DNA from 2 places in the uncultured Flavobacterium sp. genome. Region 2 is predicted to be linked to the other one. Evidence: riboswitches for the same ligand, from Rfam matches in the RefSeq annotation. Region 2 holds a riboswitch; the other holds the start of a gene.
The links. Region 2 has a riboswitch for cobalamin ahead of WN975_RS14420 (TonB-dependent receptor). Riboswitches for the same ligand answer to the same signal wherever they lie in the genome.
Positions count from the first base shown of each region.

Region 1: another riboswitch for cobalamin. It lies ahead of WN975_RS04050 (TonB-dependent receptor); the one in region 2 lies ahead of WN975_RS14420 (TonB-dependent receptor).

Region 1 covers NZ_OX638201.1:930,068-934,298, forward strand. Annotated here, with positions in the region: gene WN975_RS04045 (LysM peptidoglycan-binding domain-containing protein) at 289-945, shown strand; cobalamin riboswitch at 1,440-1,676, shown strand; gene WN975_RS04050 (TonB-dependent receptor) at 1,974-3,827, shown strand; gene WN975_RS04055 (YncE family protein) at 3,861-4,231, shown strand, end outside.
Region 2 covers NZ_OX638201.1:3,532,714-3,536,944, forward strand. Annotated here, with positions in the region: gene cobT (nicotinate-nucleotide--dimethylbenzimidazole phosphoribosyltransferase) at 1-227, shown strand, start outside; gene WN975_RS14410 (adenosylcobinamide-GDP ribazoletransferase) at 283-1,074, shown strand; gene cobC (alpha-ribazole phosphatase) at 1,059-1,595, shown strand; cobalamin riboswitch at 1,663-1,866, shown strand; gene WN975_RS14420 (TonB-dependent receptor) at 1,893-3,746, shown strand; gene WN975_RS14425 (hypothetical protein) at 3,751-4,231, shown strand, end outside.

The sequences.
Region 1 (4,231 bases), 2.6 Mb from region 2:
TTTAGGGATATTTCAAAACATCTTAAACAAAGTAAATCAGTTTGATAAAATATTGATTTTTATTTTGTTAGTTAATTGAAAAACAAGTATTTATACTTGATTTGGATCGCTGTAAATGAATTAAATTTGATTCGAAAATTAATCAGGTTTTTAAAAAGCAGAACCTTTAACTACAAATAAAATCTACAGAGGTATTTTGATAGAGGTTCTATTTTTTAATAGTAGTAAAAAAGATTCATCCCCGAATCATTTTGAAATAATTAAGTGTAACCCCTAAAAAATCAAATTATGTTCTACACAGTAAAATCCGGCGACACGTTGTCAAAAATCGCTAAAAAGTTTTCGATTTCTATTGAGTTAGTATTGGCATTTAATAAGAATATTAAAAATGTCGATCATATTTTTATTGGTCAGCTCATTCAAATTCCGAATTTAGAAGATGTTCCTGAAAAGGAAGTAATTCCTATAACCGAAAGTCCCAATAAACTCATACAAAAGGCAAGAACGGCTGTTGGTAAAAAAATAAAGTATAAGTTAGGCGAGGGCGGAATAAATCCTTCTTTGGCTTTACCAACGTCTAATAATGAATGCGATTGCAGCGGCTTTATTTGCTGGGTTTTAGGATTATCCAGAAAGACCACAATTCCGTTTTATCAAAAATATGGCGGATGGATCTTTACGGATTCAATGGAAAAAGATGTTATTAGTAGCGCAGGTATTTTTGAAAAACTAAATATTCCCGAAGTGGGATGTATTGTGGTTTACGGCGCAGGTCCAAAAATTGGTCACGTAGGTATTGTATCTGAAGTTGAAAACGAAAAAATGAAGAAAGTGATTCATTGCAGTTCCGGAAATTATTCGAAATTTAATGATTCAATTTTGGAAACCGTGCCAACAGTTTTTAATCGCGCAGATGCTTTATGGGGAAGATTCTCAGGAATTTGATATAATTAATCTCGCAAAGGCGCAAAGGCGCAAAGTTTTTGTCATTTCGATTTCTGTGAAAAAACTATTTTTTAGGAGCTAATCCCGCTATCCGTTTCAATCTTTTGCGTCCGCCGCAGCGGACACAAAAGGATTTCCACTTCTATCGGGGCTAGGACAGTCGTTTTCATAATAATATTTTCGTCTAGTTTGTCATTTCGACGGAGGAGAAATCTCCACAAGTAGCTCCGTAATTAAAATCACCAATCTTTATCGAGTACTAAATTTATTGAATAGCCTCCTGCTTTAGCTGGAGGTTTTTAATTTACGCAACAATAAGGCTTTAGCCAAATTAGATATTTTTGGCTAAAGCCATCTCAGATTGATTTTATAAAAACTCCAGCTAAGGCAGGATCTAATAATCTAGTTTTATTTTTAAGATATTCATTTTTAACTATATAGGTTTCTGTTTTTTGTTTTTTTTAAGAAATTAGATATTAACTGATGTGTTTATGTATCTTTGCGCTCGCAATGGTTTAGCTATTCTTTTCGAGTTTAGCTGACGAAGAGGGAATCAGGTGCAAATCCTGGACAAGCCCGTTACTGTAAATTCCATGCAACATTTTGACTGATCCAATCGCTTTTTTAAGCTTTTGAAATCGAATCTTTTGCCACTGCATTTTTTCTGAATGTGGGAAGGCTGATCAAAATGGGAATAAGTCAGGAGACCTGCCAATGCTTATAATTTCAAACTCTCGTGGACCAGAGTTTTGAGACAAACACAAATATCAAACTAACATTTGATTTCGATTTTACCGTTAACAACTATTTAGTTAAATAGAGTATTTTTTATGCACTTATGTGAACATAGGCGTTTGCGTCTAATACATAGTGGATTTTTTGTACTTGCATGGATTTTATTTTTGAATCCGATGTATGGACAAGATAATCCTCTGAAAAATAATAAGGACTTAGATTCTTTAAAGAAACATCAATTGAATGAGGTTATTGTAACCACAAGCAAGCGTGAATTTAAAGTTGAATCTCCTATGCCTGTCCAAATATTGTCAGGAAAACAGCTTGAAAAATTAAATAGTCTTTCTGTTGCAGATGCTGTGCGTTATTTTTCGGGTGTTCAATTGAAAGATTATGGCGGAATTGGCGGTCTGAAAACTATAAATGTCAGAAGTTTAGGAAGCGCTCATACGGCGGTTTTTTATGACGGAATGACCGTTGGAAATGCGCAAAACGGACAAGTAGATCTTGGAAAATATTCATTGGATAATATTGAAGCGATTGAATTGTATAACGGACAAAAATCAACTATTTTTCAGCCTGCGCGTGGTTTTTTCGCTTCGAATACACTTTTCTTAAAAACAAAAATTCCTGATTTCTCCTCCGGAAGAACTACAAAAATAAGAGTTGGCGTAAAAACAGGTTCGTTCGGACTTTTTAATCCTTCTTTTCTGTATCAACAAAAATTATCCTCTAATTTCTCTCTTACAGCAAGTACAGAATGGCTTAAAGCCGATGGAAAATATAAATACAGATATCAAAAGACGAATGGTTATGATACAACGGCTGTCAGGCAAAATGGTGATATCACGGCTTTAAGAAGTGAATTAACATTACAGGCAAAAGTTGGAACTATGGGTCAGGCTTCGTTAAAAGCCTATTATTATGATTCTGAACGTGGACTTCCGGGAGCGATTTTAGCCAATAAATATGAATATGTGCAGCGACAATGGGACAGAAACTTCTTTGTTCATGGTTCTTTTCAAAATTCATTTTCGAAGAAATACGAACTACTTGCGAATATAAAATTCAGCAGAGATTATAATCGGTACATTGATCCTGATTATAAAACATTGCAAGGCGCACTGGATAATAAATATTATCAAAATGAATTTTATGCTTCTGTTGTAAATCAATATACGATCAAGGAATGGTGGAAAGTTTCTCTGGCTACAGATTTTTCGATCAATACACTTACTGCTAATTTATACCGATTTCCATATCCAACCCGATATTCTTATTTGGGCGCATTGTCTACAGAAATGCATTGGTCAAGGCTTGATATTCAGGCAAATTTGTTAGGCGCTTATGTCGACGAACAGGTTAAATATTATCAGCAAGGTGACAGTCAGCATGTTTTTTGTCCGGTTGTATCGGCTTCTTATCAACCTTTCGATACTAAAAATTTCAGAGTTAGGGCATTTTATAAAGAATCTTTCAGAATGCCAACTTTCAATGATTTGTATTATACTTTTATCGGAAACAGCTCTTTAAAACCTGAATTTACTACACAATATGATTTTGGTTCCACCTATATTATTGAACCGAAAAAGTTTCTACAATCAGCTTCTTTTCAGGCTGATGTATATTATAATCACGTAAAAGATAAAATTGTTGCGATGCCGTCTGCCAATTTATTTCGCTGGACGATGATGAATCTTGGTGAAGTAGATATCACAGGTTTTGAATTGAATACGAACTTCGTTTTACGTTTTCCGGAAGAAATATTTCTGGATTTGGGCTTGAGTTATACGTATCAAAAAGCAATTGATGTTACGCCAAATGGCACAACTTACGGAGATCAGATTCCGTATACGCCAATGAACAGCGGAACTGCAACTTCGTCTATAAGCTGGAAAAACTGGCAGTTGAACTACAGTTTTATTTATACCGGAGAACGATACAGTCAGAAAGCGAATATTCCTGTAAATTATGTAAAGCCTTGGTATACCAGCGATATGGCTTTGATTTGGGATGGAAAATTCCTAAAACTTCCAACAAAAATAGGAGCGGAGGTCAACAATATTTTCAATCAATATTATGATGTGGTTTTAAATTTTCCGATGCCGGGAAGAAATTATCGCCTGAGTATGTCGGTAAATTTTTAATGTAAAAGATATTAAATAATTAAATTTTCTATTATGAAAACAAACTTCAAGTTTTTGATCGTATTGGTTTTAATAGCCATGAGTTTTCAGGCGTGTCAGCAAGATGATCCTATTATCCCAGAAGAGGTGGTTGTTTTGCCTCCGGAAACGGTTACAACAGTCGACGGATTTTATCTTCTTAACGAAGGAAATATGAATATGAACAAATCGTCATTAGACTATTATGACTATAAATCCGGGACTTACAGACGAAATGTTTACGGTCAGGCAAATCCGGAAGCGACTTTAGGTTTGGGAGATGTGGGAAATGATATTGGTATTTACGGATCAAAAGTTTATGCTGTAATCAATAACTCAAATAAGATCGAAGTTATGGATGCTGCGACAACTAAACGTCTTAAAGT
Region 2 (4,231 bases):
CAAAAATAAATCCTGATATTCATAAAAATGCTATTTTCTGTCATTGTTCTGCTGAAAAAGCACATCAAAAACTATTAAGTTATTTAAATGCAAAACCTATTCTAAACCTCGATTTGCGTCTTGGCGAAGGAACGGGTTGTGCTGTTGCTTTCCCAATTTTAAAATCGGCTGAAGCTTTTTTGAATGAAATGGCAAGTTTTGAAAGTGCTGGAGTTAGTAGGAAATAGAAAAATACAATATCAATGGCAAATTTCAATGTCAATTAAAAAATCAATTTCTTAAATGAAAAAAGAACTACATATCTTCTTTACCTGTTTAATGTTTTACACCAGAATTCCATGTCCAAAAAACATTGATCATAATCCTGATTATTTGAATAAAGCAACCCGATATTTCCCTTTCATTGGTTGGATTGTAGGAAGTATTTCTTTTTTAACCTTCTATCTTTTTTCACTTTTTTTATCTGTCGAAACTGCTGTAATCTTAGCTATTATTGCTTCGATATTAACAACAGGAGCTTTTCATGAAGACGGATTTGCTGATGTTTGTGATGGTTTTGGCGGAGGCTGGACCAAAGAAAAAATCCTAATGATTATGAAAGACAGCGCTATTGGTGCTTATGGAGCAATTGGTTTAGTTTTACTTTTTCTACTGAAATTCAAATTGCTTTCAGAATCTATTTTGCTTTTCAATGGTGAAAACTCTTATCTTCTTATTTTCCTTTTATTTATTTCTGCTCACGCTTTGAGTCGTTTGGCGGCAATTTCAATTATTTTCACGCATGAATATTCTCGTGATGATGCTTCGAGCAAAAGCAAGCCTATTGCTAAAAAACATACTTGGAAAGAAATTTCAGGATCATTTTTCTTCGGATTACTTCCTTTGTTGGTTTTCTCCTATTTACAATATAAATTTCTTCTGGCTTTAATTCCGGTTTTTATAATGCGTTATTTTTTAGCCCGTTATTTCCAGAAATGGATTGATGGTTATACCGGAGATTGCCTTGGTGCAACACAACAGGTTTGTGAAGTTGTTTATTATTTAAGTATTCTATTGCTATGGAAATTTATCTAGTTCGTCACACTGAAACTGTTTGCGAAAAAGGCATTTGCTACGGACAATCTGATGTAGATTTGGCAGAACCTTTTGATTTAGTTTTCGAAAATATTCTTTCGCAATTACCTTCAGAAGCTATTATTTTTTCAAGTCCTTTAAAACGCTGTGTTATTCTGGCTGAATATATTGAGAAGAATATCAAAACTATTTCTTTTGAAAAAGAAGAACGTTTAATGGAAATGAATTTTGGCGATTGGGAATTGAAAAACTGGGATAATATTCCACAAGAAGAACTTAATCCATGGATGGAAGATTTTGTCAATATTAAGGTTTCAAACGGAGAATCTTTTATTGAATTACATCAAAGAGTTGAAAATTTTCTATCTGATCTGGTTTCAAAAAAAATAACAAATCCTATTATTATTGTAGCGCATGCCGGCGTTATACGAAGCATTTTATGTCATCAAACTTCATTGCCACTAAAAGATGCTTTCAACAACAAGGTAGAATTTGGTCAAGTAATAAAAATAGTACTTTAAATGCCATTTTGTTTAGAATTTGTTTTAAAAAGTGAAACAAATTTGAAAATTCGATAATTTTAACTTTATCTTTGCACGAAATTAAGGTTGTGTTCATTTTTAACACATTAAAAGGGAATCAAGTAAAAATTCTTGAGCTGTACCCGCAACTGTAAGCTTTGTTCTGAAAAGAATGCTTGTTGTAACTACAAAACCACTGCTCGCCCCGGCGAATGGGAAGGTAAACAACAAGACGCAAGCCAGGAGACCTGCCTTTGTAACGAATATCGAGCTCTCGGGAAAAAGAGTTTAGAAATTATGACTTTAGAAAAACGGTTTGCTTTTTGTTTATTCCTGTTGTGCCAAATTATTTCGGCGCAGAACGACTCTATTACCAAATTGAAAGAAGTTGTAGTTTCTGACGCAAATCTTAAAAAATACTCCAATTCACAATCGGTTTTAAAGCTTAATGATTCTGTCATTAATAAAAATGAGGCTTTATTGACGGATCTTTTAAACTTTAATTCTACTATTTATTTTAAAGAATACGGGCGTGGAATGCTTTCTACAGTCTCTTTTAGAGGAACTACAGCATCACAAACGGCGGTAATCTGGAACGGAATTAATATCAATTCTCAGATGAACGGAAGTACTGATTTCAATACTATTTCTGGTTCTGATTATAATTCGATAAGCGTAAAAGCTGGTGGAGGAAGTGTACTTTACGGAAGTGGAGCTGTTGGAGGAACTGTACATTTAAACAACGATTTGGCATTTTATAGTCGGTTTGAGACTAATTTAAAACTTGATTACGGAAGTTTCAATACTATTGGAATCAATTTTAAAACTAATATTTCGAATAAAAAATGGAGCGCACAAATTGGCTTTTCAAAAAACAGTTCGACAAATGATTACAAATACATCCATAAATACAACTGGAAAGGCGAACAACGCTGGAATCAAAACGGTCAGTATGATGTAATAACTATGAGCGCAAATGTTGGTTACAAATTTGATGCAAAAAATAGTTTGAAATTATACACTCAAACTTCTAATACTGACAGAAATACTTCTTTAATATCTGAAACGGAAACTAAAACCAGATATGTAAATGGTTTTAACCGAAACTTATTAGAATATGACGGTGATTATGGAAAATTTACCACTAATCTAAAAGCGGCATATATATTCGAAAACTATCAATATTATCCTGATAATGCGGTTAATTTTTTCACTTATGGAAAAACAGAAAGCTTTATCACAAAAGCAGATTTAGGTTATAAAATTTCGAAATCAACACAAATAAACGGAGTTCTGGATTACAACAGAACTAAAGGTTACGGAACTGGTTTTGGAGATCACGTTAGAGAAATTAGTTCGGCAGCTTTATTGGTAAAACAAGATATTTCGACAGATTGGAAAAATGAATTCGGAATTCGAAAAGAGTTTACAGACAATTATCAATCTCCTCTTCTATTCTCTTTAGGATCTTCGTATCAATTTAATGAATTGTACAATCTGAAATTGAATTTATCCCGAAATTTCAGAATCCCGACTTTTAATGATTTGTATTGGGAACAAGGCGGAAATCCAAATTTAAAACCTGAAAGTTCTTATCAGGCAGAAATTGGTAATGTTTTCACTTTCAAAAACATATCATTGACTCAAACCTTTTATTACATGAAAATAAAAGATTTATTGCAATGGATTCCGGGAAGCAACGGTATTTGGTCTCCACAAAATACAGATAAAGTAAATAGTTATGGTGCTGAAACATTATTAAGCTGGAAAAAACAGTTTGGTAAAAACATCTTCGCTGCAAATGCAACTTATGCTTATACGGCTTCAAAAAATGACGAAACCAAAAAGCAGCTTTTCTATGTTCCGTTAAATAAAGTTACCGGATCTGTTTCTTATTCCAGAAATAGAATTTCAGCTTATTATCAATTTATGTTTAATGGTTTTGTTTATACAACAGAAAATAATGACCCGAAAGATATAATAAATGATTATAATGTTTCGAATATCGGAATTGATTATGATTTTAAATTTCTTGACACTTTCAAACTTGGTTTTCAAGTATTAAATCTTTTTAATAAAGAGTATGAAAGTTTGGAATACAGACCTCAGCCAGGTCGCAATTTTAATATGTATTTAACCCTAAAATTTTAATATAATGAAGTTTAGTAAATTATTTTTAATAGCACTTAGCGTTTCGCTATTCGTTTCGTGCTCGAATGATGATAATGATAATGCTCCAAAGGGAGTTTATGACAATGGTTTTTTTATCTTGAATGAAGGAACTAAACAAGCTACTGTTTCATTCTCAAGTGATGATTTAACTTCTTTTACTAAAGACGTTTATTCTACTGTAAATGGAGGTGATTTACTTGGGAAATTTGCTCAAAATATATTTTTCAGTGGTGACAACGCTTATATTATTTCAGGTGGAGCTAACAATATTACTGTAGTTAACCGGTATACTTTTAAATTAATTACTAAAATCGAAACTGGGTTAAAAAATCCAAGATACGGAGTTGTAAAAGACGGTAAAGCGTATGTTACAAATGCAAATACGTATTCATACGAGAATGCAGCAACAGGAAATACAGATGATTATGTTGCCGTAATTAATCTTGCAACGAATACTTATGAGT